2 regions of the Dermacoccus sp. Tok2021 genome follow, and region 1 is predicted to be linked to the other one. Evidence: predicted binding sites of a transcription regulator. Region 1 holds the regulator's gene; the other holds the start of a gene.
What was found. The regulator LexA, encoded in region 1, represses DNA repair genes until DNA is damaged. The targets are predictions, from matches to a motif close to TCGAACANNTGTTCGA.

Region 2: the regulator LexA is predicted to act here: its motif matches at 1,829-1,844, upstream of K9D12_RS15270 (HNH endonuclease signature motif containing protein).

Annotation. Positions count from the first base shown of each region.
Region 1 is NZ_JAGTHU010000018.1:43,819-50,824, forward strand. It holds gene K9D12_RS11135 (vitamin B12-dependent ribonucleotide reductase) at 1-1,245, opposite strand, end outside; gene nrdR (transcriptional regulator NrdR) at 1,333-1,794, opposite strand; gene K9D12_RS11145 (LysM peptidoglycan-binding domain-containing protein) at 2,042-2,455, opposite strand; gene lexA (transcriptional repressor LexA) at 2,722-3,441, shown strand; gene K9D12_RS11155 (Sir2 family NAD-dependent protein deacetylase) at 3,455-4,294, opposite strand; gene K9D12_RS11160 (LysR family transcriptional regulator) at 4,364-5,353, shown strand; gene K9D12_RS11165 (ComEC/Rec2 family competence protein) at 5,331-7,006, opposite strand, start outside.
Region 2 is NZ_JAGTHU010000011.1:55,773-62,778, forward strand. It holds gene argS (arginine--tRNA ligase) at 1-1,637, shown strand, start outside; gene K9D12_RS15270 (HNH endonuclease signature motif containing protein) at 1,856-3,559, shown strand; gene K9D12_RS08010 (GNAT family N-acetyltransferase) at 3,570-4,022, opposite strand; gene K9D12_RS08015 (class I SAM-dependent methyltransferase) at 4,060-4,869, opposite strand; gene K9D12_RS08020 (bifunctional 2-polyprenyl-6-hydroxyphenol methylase/3-demethylubiquinol 3-O-methyltransferase UbiG) at 5,002-5,604, opposite strand; gene galE (UDP-glucose 4-epimerase GalE) at 5,612-6,631, opposite strand; gene K9D12_RS08030 (alpha/beta fold hydrolase) at 6,677-7,006, opposite strand, start outside.

The DNA.
Region 1 (7,006 bases):
CGGGAAGTCGGCGAAGCAGATGGAGATGTCCATCGCCGTGATGACGAGCTCGACGACCTTCTGGAAGGTGACGGCGTCGAACGTGTCGTCGTCCTTGAGGAACTTCAGGAGGTTGAGCGAGGCCAGGTTGCAGCTGGAGTTGTCGAGCGACATGTACTCCGAGCACGGGTTGGACGCCGTGATGCGGCCCGTCTCCGGGTTCGTGTGCCACGCGTTGATCGTGTCGTCGTACTGCACACCCGGGTCGGCGCACTCCCACGCGGCCTTGTTGATCTTGTCGAACAGCTCGCGGGCGTCGACCGACTCGATGACCTCACCCGTGTCACGGGCACGCAGGCCGAAGGTTGTGCCGTCCACGACGGCCTTCATGAACTCGTCGCTGACACGAACGGAGTTGTTCGCGTTCTGGTACTGCACGGAGACGATGTCGCGGCCACCGAGGTCCATATCGAAACCGGCGTCACGCAGCGCACGGATCTTGTCCTCCTCGCGCGCCTTCGTCTCGATGAACTCCTCGATGTCCGGGTGGTCGACGTCGAGGACGACCATCTTGGCCGCACGACGCGTGGCGCCGCCGGACTTGATGGTGCCTGCCGAGGCGTCGGCGCCGCGCATGAACGAGACCGGGCCGGAGGCGGTGCCACCGGAGGACAGCAGCTCCTTCGAGGAACGGATACGCGAGAGGTTGAGGCCGGCACCGGAGCCGCCCTTGAAGATGAAGCCCTCTTCCTTGTACCAGTTGAGGATCGAGTCCATCGAGTCGTCGACGGACAGGATGAAGCACGCGCTGACCTGCTGCGGGCTCGCCGTACCCACGTTGAACCACACCGGCGAGTTGAACGAGAAGACCTGGTGCAGCAAGGCGTACGTGAGCTCGTGCTCGAAGATCTCGGCGTCGGCGTCGGACGCGAAGTAGCCGTTGTCCTTGCCGGCCTTCGTGTACGTGAGCACGACGCGGTCGATGAGCTGCTTGAGCGACTTCTCGCGAGCGTCCGAACCCAGCGCGCCACGGAAGTACTTCGTCGTGACGATGGTGGAGGCGTTGAGCGACCAGAAGTCGGGGAACTCGACACCACGCTGCTCGAAGATCGTCTCGCCGGTCTTCCAGTTCTGCTGGACGACGTCACGCAGCTCCCAGGTCACCGCGTCGTAGGGGTGGACGCCCGGGGTGGTGAAGATCCGCTCGATCGTGACGCCGTTGTTCCGGCGACCCGACTTGGCTCGAGCCTTCGTGGTCTCGGTCATGACCGCATGCCTCCTGGCACTTCTCGTGGGTTTGGTGTGGTGTGTCGTGAAGTAGTGGGTGAGCCGGTGGAGCTCAGCCGGTGGAGCTCAGCCGGCGTCGCGCAGAGCGTGCCTGCGCAGGTCGGCGACGGCGTCCTCGAAGTCAGTCAGTGACTCGAAGGCCTGGTAGACGGACGCGAACCGCAGGTACGCGACGTGGTCGAGTTCGCGCAGCGGGCCGAGGATCTCGATGCCGACATCGTGGGCGTCGATCTCCGCAGCCCCCTTGGAGCGGATCGACTCCTCCACCTGCTGAGCGAGGACGGCGAGCTGATCGTCGGAAACCGGGCGGCCCTGGCAGGCCTTGCGCACGCCCGACATGACCTTGTCGCGAGAGAAGGGTTCGCTCACACCGGAGCGCTTGACGACCGTGAGGCTCGCGGTCTCGACGGTGGAGAAACGCTTGCCGCAGTCGGGGCACTGGCGGCGACGCTTGATGCAGGTGCCGTCCTCGGTCGAACGGGAGTCGACCACACGGGAGTCGGCGTTGCGGCAGAAGGGACAGTGCACGTGCCACGCCTCTCGATCGCAGGATTCCACCGCCTCGTGACGGTATGAACCCCAACACCGGCATCGCGGGAACTCTTCCGCAAACAACCACATGTTGGGGGCATTAGGGCGCCTGTGCCCTACATCTAGGAATCCTAGGTTGCGTTGGCGACCGCTCGCAACCGTGTCGGCAAACCCGGCGCACCAACCCCAGCAATGACGCGGAAAAGATGTGCGGCTCGCCCCAGCGACACGCCGAGGGGGCCGCTCAGCCTGCCGGAACGAGAATTCGCTGGCCGGCCTGAACGTGCATCGAGCTCATGTTGTTGGCCTCCTGGATGGCCACCACACCACGGTCGTTACGCAAGGACGGCAGCTCACGAGCGGCGATCTGAGAAAGGGTCTCCCCGTCCTTCACCGTGACCGACGTCGCGCCACCGGCAGGGTTAGCTTCGGCCACGGCCTTGGCCGCAAGGAGGCCACCGCCGACGAGAACCAGAAGCGCCAGAAGGGCAGCGAAGCGACGGCGAGCGAGAACGGCACGACGCGTCAACGGGGCGCGCCGCGTGCTACGACCACCCTCGAGGGAATCGACGACCGCAGGCCCCGACGGAACGAGGTGCAGGTGACGACGGGGGCTCGGCGCGACCGCCGGGACGTCCAGACTGGGCACAGCACTCATGTTCATTCCTCCTGACTCGGCGCGGATGCATCGAACATCCGTGCGATAGAACAACTGTACGACACAAACGTTCGAAAGCAAGGCCGTCGGCGGCGTGTTTCTCGTACATGTTTGCGAAAACTGTGTACGGTGGTGCCTACGTTGATCCCGAACGCTCACACCGAATCAGCGGCCACCGACAACCCCGGAATTCCGGGGAGAATCAGGGCTCCGCACCGAGGTCCGCGTCCGCGAGATCACTGTTTTCGTCGATGTGAGGAGACGCCATGGGTGAGGTCCACTCCATGAACAACCGCGCGAAGGGCAAACTGACCCCGCGCCAGCAGAAAGTGCTCACCGTCATCCGGCGCTCGGTCGACGAGCGCGGCTACCCGCCGAGCCTGCGCGAGATCGGTGAGGCCGTCGGGCTGACGAGCCCGAGCTCCGTCGCACACCAGCTCGCCACGCTCGAGCGCAAGGGTTACCTGCGTCGCGACCCCAACCGCCCTCGCGCCATGGAGGTCGTCTCCCCCGACGACGGCGCCGACACCCGCGGTTACCGCGGAGGCACCTCGGTGCGTGCAGCGTCCGAGAGCACGTACGACGAGACCGACTCGGGCAACGAGCGTCCGCAGGCCTCCTTCGTCCCCGTCGTCGGACGCATCGCCGCCGGCGGGCCGATCCTGGCCGAGCAGGCCGTCGAGGACGTGTTCCCCCTCCCCCGTCAGATCGTCGGTGACGGCGAACTGTTCCTGCTCAAGGTTGTCGGCGACTCGATGATCGAAGCCGCCATCTGCGACGGCGACTGGGTCGTCGTGCGCCAGCAGCCGGAGGCGTCCAACGGTGAGATCGTGGCGGCGCTGCTCGACGGCGAGGCCACCGTGAAGACGTTCAAGCGCACGAACGGCAAGACGTGGCTCCTGCCCGCGAACGAGAACTACGAGCCGATCGACGGCGACGAAGCCAGCATCATGGGCAAGGTCACGGCGGTGCTGCGCAGCGTCTGACTCTCGCCCACCCTCACGTCGTCGCGTTCGCCTCGGTCTGCACCTGCAGGCCGAGGCGTTCGCATGTCGCGGTGAGTGTGGCACCAAGCGGTTCGTGTAGCACGAGATCGGCGCGCTCCGAACCGCGCATGCTTCCCAGACCGACCAGGGCCACGGGCTTGCCCGCCTTGAGCGCCGCCGAGACGAACCGGAAGCCCGACATCACCTTGAGCGAACTTCCGAGAACGAGAACCGCCCGTGACAGTTCGAGCTGCGCGTAGCAGTGCTCAACCGTCGCGGTGGGCACGCTCTCGCCGAACATCACGACGTCGGGCTTGACGACGAGCGAACCACAGTGCGGACAGGCCACGAGAACGAACGCATCCTCTGCACTCCGGGCAACCTCGGCGTCTCCGTCGGCCAACAGGGCCACGTCGCGCGGGAGGTTCGGGTTGGCGTCGCGGATGCGCCCCTGGAACTCGGCTCGATCCGAGCGGCTGCCGCACTCGACGCACTGCACCGAGGAGAGCGAACCGTGCAGTTCGAGGGCGTCCGCTCCGGAGGCCGCATGAAGACCGTCGACGTTCTGCGTCACGAGGTGTTGCACGAGACCTGCGCGCTGCAAGGCTGCAACAGCGTGGTGGCCGCCGTTGGGCCGAGCCGCGGCGAAACGTTCCCACCCGACGGCGCTGCGAACCCAGTAGCGTCGGCGCGCGTCGTCCCCGCTGAGGAACTGCTGGAACGTCATGGGAACCGTTCGGCGGGTGCCGTCAGGCTTGCGGTAGTCGGGAATGCCCGACTCGGTCGAGAGACCCGCCCCGGTGAGCACGAACAGGTCGCCCTGCGCGACGAACTCCGCCAACTCTGCAGTCACAGGTGGCCCCTCTCATTCGACAATCGATAGAAACTACAACATCCGATAACGCCGGGTTATTCTCTACGGATGATCGACGCCGCCGGCCTTCGGGTCATGAAAGCCATTGCCCAGGAGGGTAGCTTCACCGCTGCCGCTGCTTCCCTGGGCTACTCCCAGCCTGCCGTGTCCCAGATGGTGCGCCGCTTGGAGGACAAGACGGGAACGGCTCTCGTCGAGCGCCTCGGACGTTCGGTGCGTCTGACCGAGGCGGGCCACGTGCTCGCCCGCACAGCCACTCCGGTGCTCGCCGCTCTCGAGGCGGCGGAGGGCGAAGTGGCCTCGATCGCCGGCCTGAGGGCGGGACGAGTGCGCCTCATGGCCTTCCCCTCGGCCTCGTCGACCGTCGTCCCACGAGCGCTGTCGCTCGTCAAGCAGCGCTACCCCGACGTTCAGGTCACCTTCGCGGAAGCGGAGCCGCCGGAGTCACTCGCGGCGCTTCGGGCGGGAGATTGCGATGTTGCAATCGCGTTCTCCTACGACGGCGACGAGATCGCGGCACACGCGGAGGATCTCGAGGGGCTCACCACGCTCGACCTGCTCGAGGACGAGGTGCGCCTCGCCGTGCCGGCCGATCACCCGTTTGCCGGAAGGGGCTCCGTGTCGATGGAGGAGCTCGAGTCCGCGTCGTGGATCGCCGGATGCCCGCGCTGCCGGGGCCACCTGCTCTCGCTCGCCACCTCGGCGGGTTACACCCCTGACGTCGCGTTCGAGACCGAGGACTACGTCACCGTGCTCGGACTCGTGGCCGAGGGGTTGGGCGTGGCCCTCATCCCGGAGCTCATCCTGCGTTCGACTCAGCACCCCCGCGTGGCCACCATCGCCATCGAGCCGGCGAGCCGTCGTTCGGTTCAGGCTGTCACCACGCCCGACCTCCAGCGTGTGCCGGCGGTCAAGGCCACCCTCGACGCGCTGCGGGAAGCAACCGACGCTCTGCCGAACCTGTCGCCGGTTCCCTCCGGCTCGCGACTGGAATCTCCTACGACTCTCAACGGTGTCATCTCTGCGGTTCGACCGTGAGCGATCTACCGACGGGTACGACGTCGAGGTCTCCTGAAAGGTCCGTTCGGTAGACGGCTGTTCCGCTCTGGGCGAGTAACGACAGGAGCGATTCCTTCGGGTGTCCGTAATCGTTGCCCTCCCCCACCCCGATGAGGCCGACCCGCGCCGAAGCCGCCCGATAGAGCCCGGCACTCTGGTTCGCGCTGCCGTGGTGAGCAACCTTGACGAGGTCGTAGGGACGCGACGCTGCTCGGCGCGTCACCTCCCCGATGCACGCGGCCTGCGCCTCCCGTTCGACGTCGCCGAGCATGAGCGCATGCACGCTCGGCGTCGCCACATCGAGCACGAGGGAAGCATTGTTGACCGGCGAACCCGCCGCCAACGCTCGGCGCGGCCAGAGGACGTCGAGCACGGCGTCACCGACACGGACCTGCTGACCCGGTGCGAGGCGTTGCGCAACCTTCCCGTAACGGCGCAACACCTGCCTCGTCTGGGCATCGGCATCCCTCTCCCCTCGGCCACCACGAGGGCTCGAGCTGTGGCTCGTCAGCCACGTCACGAAGACCTCGACCGACGGCTGCCGCTCGAGTACGGCCCCGAGACCATCGACGTGGTCGGCATGCAGGTGCGTGAGCACGACGGCGTCCACACGCGTCACGCCGTGACGATCGAGGCACCCGGTGACGTCGCCTTCCTCGGGTCCGGTGTCGACGAGGATCGCCGCCTGCTCACCGGTGCGTACCAACGCGGCATCTCCCTGCCCGACGTCGCACTGGGCATACAGCCACCCCGGATCTGCGCGTCCCTCTCCGGGGATCGGAAGCCACAGGGCCGCAGGGACGAGCGCCACCAACGTGACGGATGCCCACCCTCGAAGGCCGAGCCACGGGACGATTCGCCACCCGAACAGGAGCGCCGCGAGGAGGACGACGGCCAGCACGATGCCGGGCGCCCCGCTCGGCCACGGCAACGAGCCCCCTGGCACGGATGCGGCGACGTGGGCAATCGTGGAAATGACCCAGGCGGGAAGACCCGCCGCCCACACGAGCAGATCGGCCAGAGCCGGGACGAGTGGTGCCACGAGCAGAACGACCATCCCCGCGAGCGTGGCCGGTGCGACAAAGGGCTCCGCGAGAACGTTCGCCGGCAGGGAAACGAGCGACACGGCACCACTCAGCGCCACGAGGATGGGCAAGCACAGCGCCTGGGCGGCGACGGGAATGAGACACAGTTCGATCGCGTGGGTCAGCTTCGACGACGGCGTTTGCGGCAACCGTTCCGTCAGGGCGTTCGCCCATCGCTTCGCGAAGAGCACGAGGCCGAGCGTGGCGAGCGCCGAGAGCGCGAACCCCGCACTCACGGCGAGCCACGGATCCCACATGAGGAGCAGCGTGATGGCCGCCCCGAGCGCCGGGCAGGCAGCTTTCGGTCTGCCCCACGACGTGCCGAGCAACCCGACGATGCCCATCGCTCCGGCACGGACAACGCTCGGATCCGGATGGCACACGAGCACGTAGAGGAGGACGACAAGAAGAGCCGCCACTGTGCGGGCGCGCCGACGCAGACCAGACCAGGACAGACACCACGACGCCGCGACGAGCACAATGGTGACGTTCGACCCGCTCACCGCGTTGAGGTGCGACATGCCCGTGACGCTCATGTCGTCGTTCA
Region 2 (7,006 bases), on a different contig from region 1:
TCGCCAAGAAGGTGGGCAAGAACCCGCGCGAGGTGGCGACGGCCATCGTCGAGGCGCTCAAGGCGGACTCCGCTGCAATGCAGCTCATCTCGGACGTCGAGATCGCCGGCCCGGGCTTCCTTAACATCACGCTGTCGACGGACTGGGTGGCCGCGCAGGCCTCCACGATCCTGGCCGACGGCACCCTCGGCGTCCTGCCCCCGAGCAAGCTCGAGGTCATTCCGCTCGACTACTCCTCGCCGAACGTCGCGAAGGAGATGCACGTCGGCCACCTGCGCACGACGGTCGTCGGTGACTCGCTCGCGCGCGTGCTCGCGCGCCTCGGGCACACCGTCGTGCGCCAGAACCACGTCGGCGACTGGGGCACGCCGTTCGGCATGCTCATCGAGCACTTGCTCGAGGTCGGCGAGAACAGCCCCGAGGCGGAGCTCCTCGAGACCGACCCCAACGCCTTCTACCAGGCTGCGCGCGTCAAGTTCGACACCGCCGAGAAGGCCGAGCCGGCCGGCTCGAAGGGCGACTTCAACATGCGGGCCCGCAAGCGAGTGACGCTGCTGCAGGGCGGCGACCCCGAGACGCTGGCGCACTGGAACAAGCTCATGGACCGCTCCAAGGCGTACTTCAACCGGGTGTACTCGACGCTCGGCGTGACGCTGACGGACGCCGACCTCGCGGGCGAGTCGACGTACAACGACGAACTCGCGGGCATCTGTGAGGACCTCGAGTCGCGCGGTATCGCGCGGATCTCCGACGGCGCGCTGTGCATCTTCCAGGACGAGTTCACCGGCCGTGACGACGCTCCCGTGCCGCTCATCATCCGCAAGAGCGACGGCGGCTACGGCTACGCGACGACCGACCTCGCCACCGTCCGGCACCGCTCGCAGGATCTGCTTGGCGACCGGCTCGTCTACGTCGTCGGCGCGCCGCAGAACCTGCACTTCCGCATGACGTGGTCGGCGGCGGACAAGGCGGGCTACATCCGGCCGGAGTCGACGCCGATCCACGTGCAGATCGGTTCGGTGCTCGGCGCGGACGGCAAGATGCTCAAGACGCGTTCGGGTGACTCGGTGCGGCTCATGGAGCTGCTCGACGAGGCCATCGAGCGCGCCGAGAAGGTCGTCGCGGAGTCGAAGGCCGACATGACGGACGCCGAGCGCGCCGTCGTCGCGCGCCAGGTCGGCATCGGCGCGGTGAAGTACTCGGACCTGTCGGTCTCCCACGACAGCGAGTACACGTTCGACTTCGACCGCATGCTCGCGCTCACCGGCAACACGGGCCCGTACCTGCAGTACGCCGCCACGCGTATCCGCTCGATCCTCGCCAAGGCCGCCGACGCGGGTGCGACGCCTGCGTCCGCCATCACGATCGGTGAGGACGCCGAGCGCGCGCTCGCGCTGAAGCTGCTCGACTACGGCACCGCCGTCGCGCTCGTCGGCGAGACGCTCGAACCGCACCGGCTCGCCGCGTACCTCTTCGAACTCGCGACGGCGTTCACGGCCTTCTACGAGAAGTGCCCGGTGCTCAAGGCCGACGACGACGCCGTGCGCGACTCGCGCCTCGCCCTGTGCGCCCTGACGCTGCAGGTGCTCAGCGACGGCCTCGGCCTCCTCGGCATCGAGACGCCCGAGAAGATGTGACGCCCCAGCGGCGTTTGCGTTGGGGGCCTTGGTGCAGCTGACGCACTTCGGTGCAGCTGACGCACTTCGGTGCAGCTGATGCGGTTTGAGCAGGCTCAGAGTGCGTCGGGTGCACCGAACTGCGTCAGCTGCTGGCGGCGGTGTCTGACCGCTTCTCTCCGGTAAATTTGGGCGGACTTTTCGCTCGATAATCGAACATAAGTTCGATAAAATGAGGCGTGGAGACAACACAGCATGACGACGTGGCCGAGGTGCTGGCCGCCGTTCGTGCGCTGCCTCTCGAAGCGCGGGTCGAGGCGTGGCACGCGGTGGGCGTCGAACTCTTCGAGGTCGCATCGCGTCCGACGATCGACTGGGGTGAGCCGTCGGCGCTCGCGGTGGACGCGGTAACCGTTGATGAGGAACTCGCCCAACTCGACGCCGAGCGACGCGCCCTCGAAGAGCTCACCGTCACGGCCGCGTACGTCTCGCGCAGCGCCGACGCCACGATGCACGCCTTCGCGGCGGCCCACGCTCGCGTCGTCACGCGACACGACGTTCTCGAGGTCGACCAGTGGGAGAGCGACCCGCGTCAGTTCGTGCCCGGCGAGTTCGCTGCCGACGATCTGGCGGCCCGGCTCGGAGTCCGTGTCGGTACGGCGGAGGCGTGGGCTGAAGCGGGTGATGCCGTGCGAGCCTCGTTGCCTCGCATGTTCGTCATGGCCGGCGCGGGCGAGATGCGCATGACGACTTGCGAGACGGTGCTTCGCGAACTCGAACACCTCGCGCTGGCCGAGCGGGAGAGCGTCGAGGGGATGCTCGTGTCCGGCCGGGCGCTGTTGGGCGGTTCGGCGGCGGTGAAGCGTCGTGTGCGGCGGCTCCTTGCCTCGCTCGGGCTGTCGGCGCCGGCGGATGAGGACGCGTCGGAGGCGCTCGTCGAGGTCTCGTTCCGCGAGCATCCCGATCAGCCCAGGCTCACGCAGATGACCGTTGTCATGGACGCCGACCAGGCGTGGCAGGTCCAGGCCGCCATCGATGCGCGTGCGCGCCAGCTGGCGCAGGAACACGAGCGTCTGCACGGCGGCGCGACGCGGTACCGGATGAACCGGGCGCGGGTCGATGCCTTCGTCGACCTGCTCCTCGGCTCCGTGAGATTCGACCCCATCGTGCGGCTCACCGTGCCCGTGCGCTGTTTCGAGGACGGCACCACCCCAGGCACAAGCATGCCCTTCGCCGGTCAGGGGAGCGGCATGCCCGTTCCGTTCGGTGCGATCGATCGCAGTCGAGGCTGTTCTGCACAGGGTGGCTCGGGCCGTGGCGTTGCGCGGCCCGCCGCTGGGCAGGCCCCGTGGGGCGCGCTCTACCGGGAAGCCGAGGACGGCGTCGCGCCACTTGCCGCAGGGCAGGTTGGTGATGGCGTCGGGATAGGAACGGCAGGTCAGCGACGCGCCGCAACCGCCCCGCGCTCGATCACGCGAGTCGCCGACCTGCACGTGCCCGGCGTCGGTGTTGTGTCGGCGGCCTGCGTGGAGCGCCTCGCAGGGACGGTCGGTTCCGCCTTCACAGTCGCACTCGTCGACGAGAAGCGCGGCGTGACGCGGTGGACGTCGCGATTCACCTACCGCCCGTCGATCACCACGCGCCGGTTCGTCGAGCAGCGTGACGAGCACTGCCGCTTCCCCGGTTGCATGCGCCCGGGCGAGTTCTGCGATGCCGACCACGTCGTGCCGTACGCCGACGGCGGTGCAACGTCGGGCGAGAACCTGCAACTGCTGTGCCGTCACCATCACCGTGCGAAGACGTTCGGCGGCTGGGCGGTGGTCATGCGATCAGACGGCGTGTGCGTCTGGAACTCCCCGACCGGCACCTGGTACCGCACCGACCCGGCCGACACCACGGCCTACGAGATCACCTCTCGTGAGGGCTACGCGCTCATCGCCTGACGAACGGGGCTCACTCGAGATCCAGACGCATGAGATCGTCGGCCACACGAAACCCGAGCGAACGGTACAGCGGTATCGACATCTCCGACGGGGCGAGCACGATGCGCACCATCCCCTCGGCGCGGGCGGCGTCGATGACCTCGGCCATCAAGGAGGCGGCAACACCGCGGCGGCGAAAGGTCGGTGTCACGAAGACGTTGGCCGCGTAAAGCCACCGAGCCGTCGGACGTCCAGGGCTCGGCACCCTCGTGTAGATCAGGGCATTAGCCATCCCCACCGGACGCCCGTCCGCCGCATGTGCGACGAAAGCACGTCGTCGGTGCCGTTCCGTCTGCCAACACGCGCGGAAGTGTCGCTCGAACTCCCTGTCCCCGGTGGGGACGCCGGACCACTCGTATCGCAACGTCAACTGATCCTCGGCATCCGTACCCACCGGGTTGATCGTCACCTCAGGCATGCCCATCCCGGGACCGTGCACCGCCCACCACCAGCGCCCGGCCTCAGGGCTTGCGCCAGAGGATCTCGCCGTGCGGCACGCAGAACCAGCCGTCAGGATGTTCACCCCACCTGCGCCATGCCGTCGCGATGTCCTCCAGTTCGGGGCGGGCGGCCGAACCGTCGGCCACGAGCTGTTCGGCCAAGAAGGTGTGGGTGACGCGATCGGCCCACAGCTCGGCCCACCACAGGCGTTCGTCGGATGCAGCATAGGTCCACGTGGAACTCGATGCTGTGGCGTCGACCAACCCCGCTGCGTGGGCCCAGGCGAACAGGCGCCGCCCGGCGTCGGGTTCACCCCTGTTGGCCCGTGCGGCCGCCGAGTACAGCTCGCGCCACCGCTGCATGTCCGCCGACTCCGGCCACCAGGTCATCGCGCCGTAGTCGGCATCACGGACGGCCACCACACCACCAGGACGCGTCACACGGGCCATCTCGCGCAGTGAGACGGCGGGGTCGGCGACGTGCTGCAGCACCTGATGCGCGTGGACGACGTCGAACGAGTCGTCCGGGAAGGACAGGTCGAGCACATCCTCCACCGCGAAGCTCATGTTCGTCACGCCCGCCGTCGAGGCGGCCTGGCGGGAGTGGCTCAGCGCGTCGTCGCTGATCTCGGTGACGGTCACGTGCTTCACGCGCCGCGCGAAGTCGATGCTGATCGTGCCCGGTCCGGCCCCGACGTCGAGCAGGCGTGCCCCGGGGGTGAGGTGCGGCGCCAGGTACGCCGCCGAGTTCTCCACGGTGCGCCACGAATGTGAACGCAGGACCGGTTCGCTGTGGCCGTGCGTGTAGACGGTGGAGGCATCGCCACTCATGGGTCAAGAGTGTCTGGAAATCGCGCACTGCGACACATTGCGAGATTCAATTCTCGCAGTGTGAGATGGCACGTTCAACCGTCACGCGTTGCGCGCCCGGCGCTGACGGGCGGGGCAGGCAGTGCTCGAGCGCTACCCGACCCGCGTGAACACGGCCACCACGAAGTCTGACGCGTTGTCGCGCGCGTGCAGCTCCCACGTCGCGAAGACGGCGTCACGGCGCCAGCCGGCGCGTTCGGCGTCCGCGAGGAACTGTTCGAGCACATAGCCGCGCTCGGTGCCGAACCCGACGGCCAGACGCCCGCCGTCGCGCACGGCCGCGAACAACGCGGCAAGCGCCCGCGCCTGCGCGCCGTCCTCCATGAACGGCAACACGTTGCCCGCACACACGGCAGCGTCGAACGGCGCTCCCAGGCTCTCGAAGAACCCCGCCGGCACCGCGCCCAGGTCGCACTGCTCGAAGCGGATGTCCGGCCAGTCCTCGCGCGCCGCGTCGAGCAGCACAGGGTCGAGGTCCACGCCGACGGGCGAGAGCCCCAGCGCCTTCATCGCGCCGCTGACGCGTCCCGGCCCGCACCCGGCGTCGAGCACCCGCGAACCGGGCCCGACGAGCGCCGCGACGAAGCGCGCCTCGCCCGCGAGATCCTCACCGTCGGCTGCCAGCCCACGCATCCGCTCGACGTACCAGGTCGAGTGGTTCGGGTCGTCCGCGATCGTGCGCGCCCAACTCGTCATCGGCGCTTCAGCCGCCGAACCCGTTCGGGTTGGCCGACTGCCAACGCCACGTGTCGACGCACATGTCGTCGATCGTCTTCTCGGCCTTCCAGCCGAGCTCCTCACGCGCGCGCGTCGGGTCGGCGTACGTCACCGGCAGATCGCCCGCACGCCGCGGACCCACCTCGTACGGCAACTCCTTGCCGCACGCCCGCTCGAACGCGTGGAGCAGCTCGAAAACGCTCGTGCCCTGCCCGGTGCCGAGGTTGAAGGCGCGCGCCGACTCGCTCATCGCGTCGAGGTGGGCGAGCGCCGCAACGTGCCCGGCCGCGAGGTCGACGACGTGGATGTAGTCGCGCTCACCCGTGCCGTCCTTCGTGTCGTAGTCGTCACCGAAGACGCCCAGCTTCTCGCGCCGCCCCACGGCCACCTGCGCGATGTACGGCATGAGGTTGTTCGGGATGCCGCTCGGGTCCTCACCGATGAGCCCGCTCTCGTGCGCGCCGATGGGGTTGAAGTAACGCAGGAGCGCCGCCTTGAAACCGGGGCTCGCGGCCGCGACGTCCGTGACGATCTGCTCGATCATCGCCTTCGTCCAGCCGTACGGGTTCGTCGCCCGAAGCGGCTCGTACTCCTCGTGGTACGGCAGCGGCGCATCCGGGCCGTACACCGTCGCCGACGACGAGAACACGAACTTCTCCACGCCGTGTTCGGTCATCGCCGCGAGCACCGCGAACGTCGAGTCGAGGTTGTTCGTGTAGTACATGAGCGGCTTTTCGACGCTCTCGCCGACGGCTTTGTAGCCGGCGAAGTGGATGACCGCGTCGGGCTTCACGTCCGCGACGAGGGCGTCCGTGGCTGCGACGTCGGTGAGGTCGACCTCGTGACACGTCACCGGCTGCCCGGCGATCTGCTCCAAGCGCTCAAGCACCTTGGGGCTCGAGTTCGCGAAGTTGTCGCCGATGACGGGTTCGTGGCCCGCCTCGAGCAGGGCGAGCACGGTGTGGGAGCCGATGAAACCGGCACCGCCGGTGACGAGAACGCGCATGCCGCCAGGATACGGCCCCGACGTGACAGGTCGGGGGAGGCGGCGTCAGAGGCGGGGGAGGTGCTCCACGCGTTCGACGAACGAGCGCACCAGATGAGTCACCGTCTGCGGCGATTCGAGCGGTACCGCGTGTCCGGCGCCTTCGACCGTGTGCACCTCGGCGCCCGAAATGAGCTCCTCGAGCCGCCTGCTGCGATACGGCGGATTGACGGCGTCGTCCTCGCCGACGATGAGCTGTGTCGGAACTCGGAGGCTGTGGGCCTCTGGCTGTGTGCCGCGGCGGTTCGCGAACGCGCGGATCGCGTGGCGCAACTCGGCTCGCGACGGCTGCCCGAACTCCTCGGCCCAGTGGTCGACCTCTCGCCGCACCTGCCC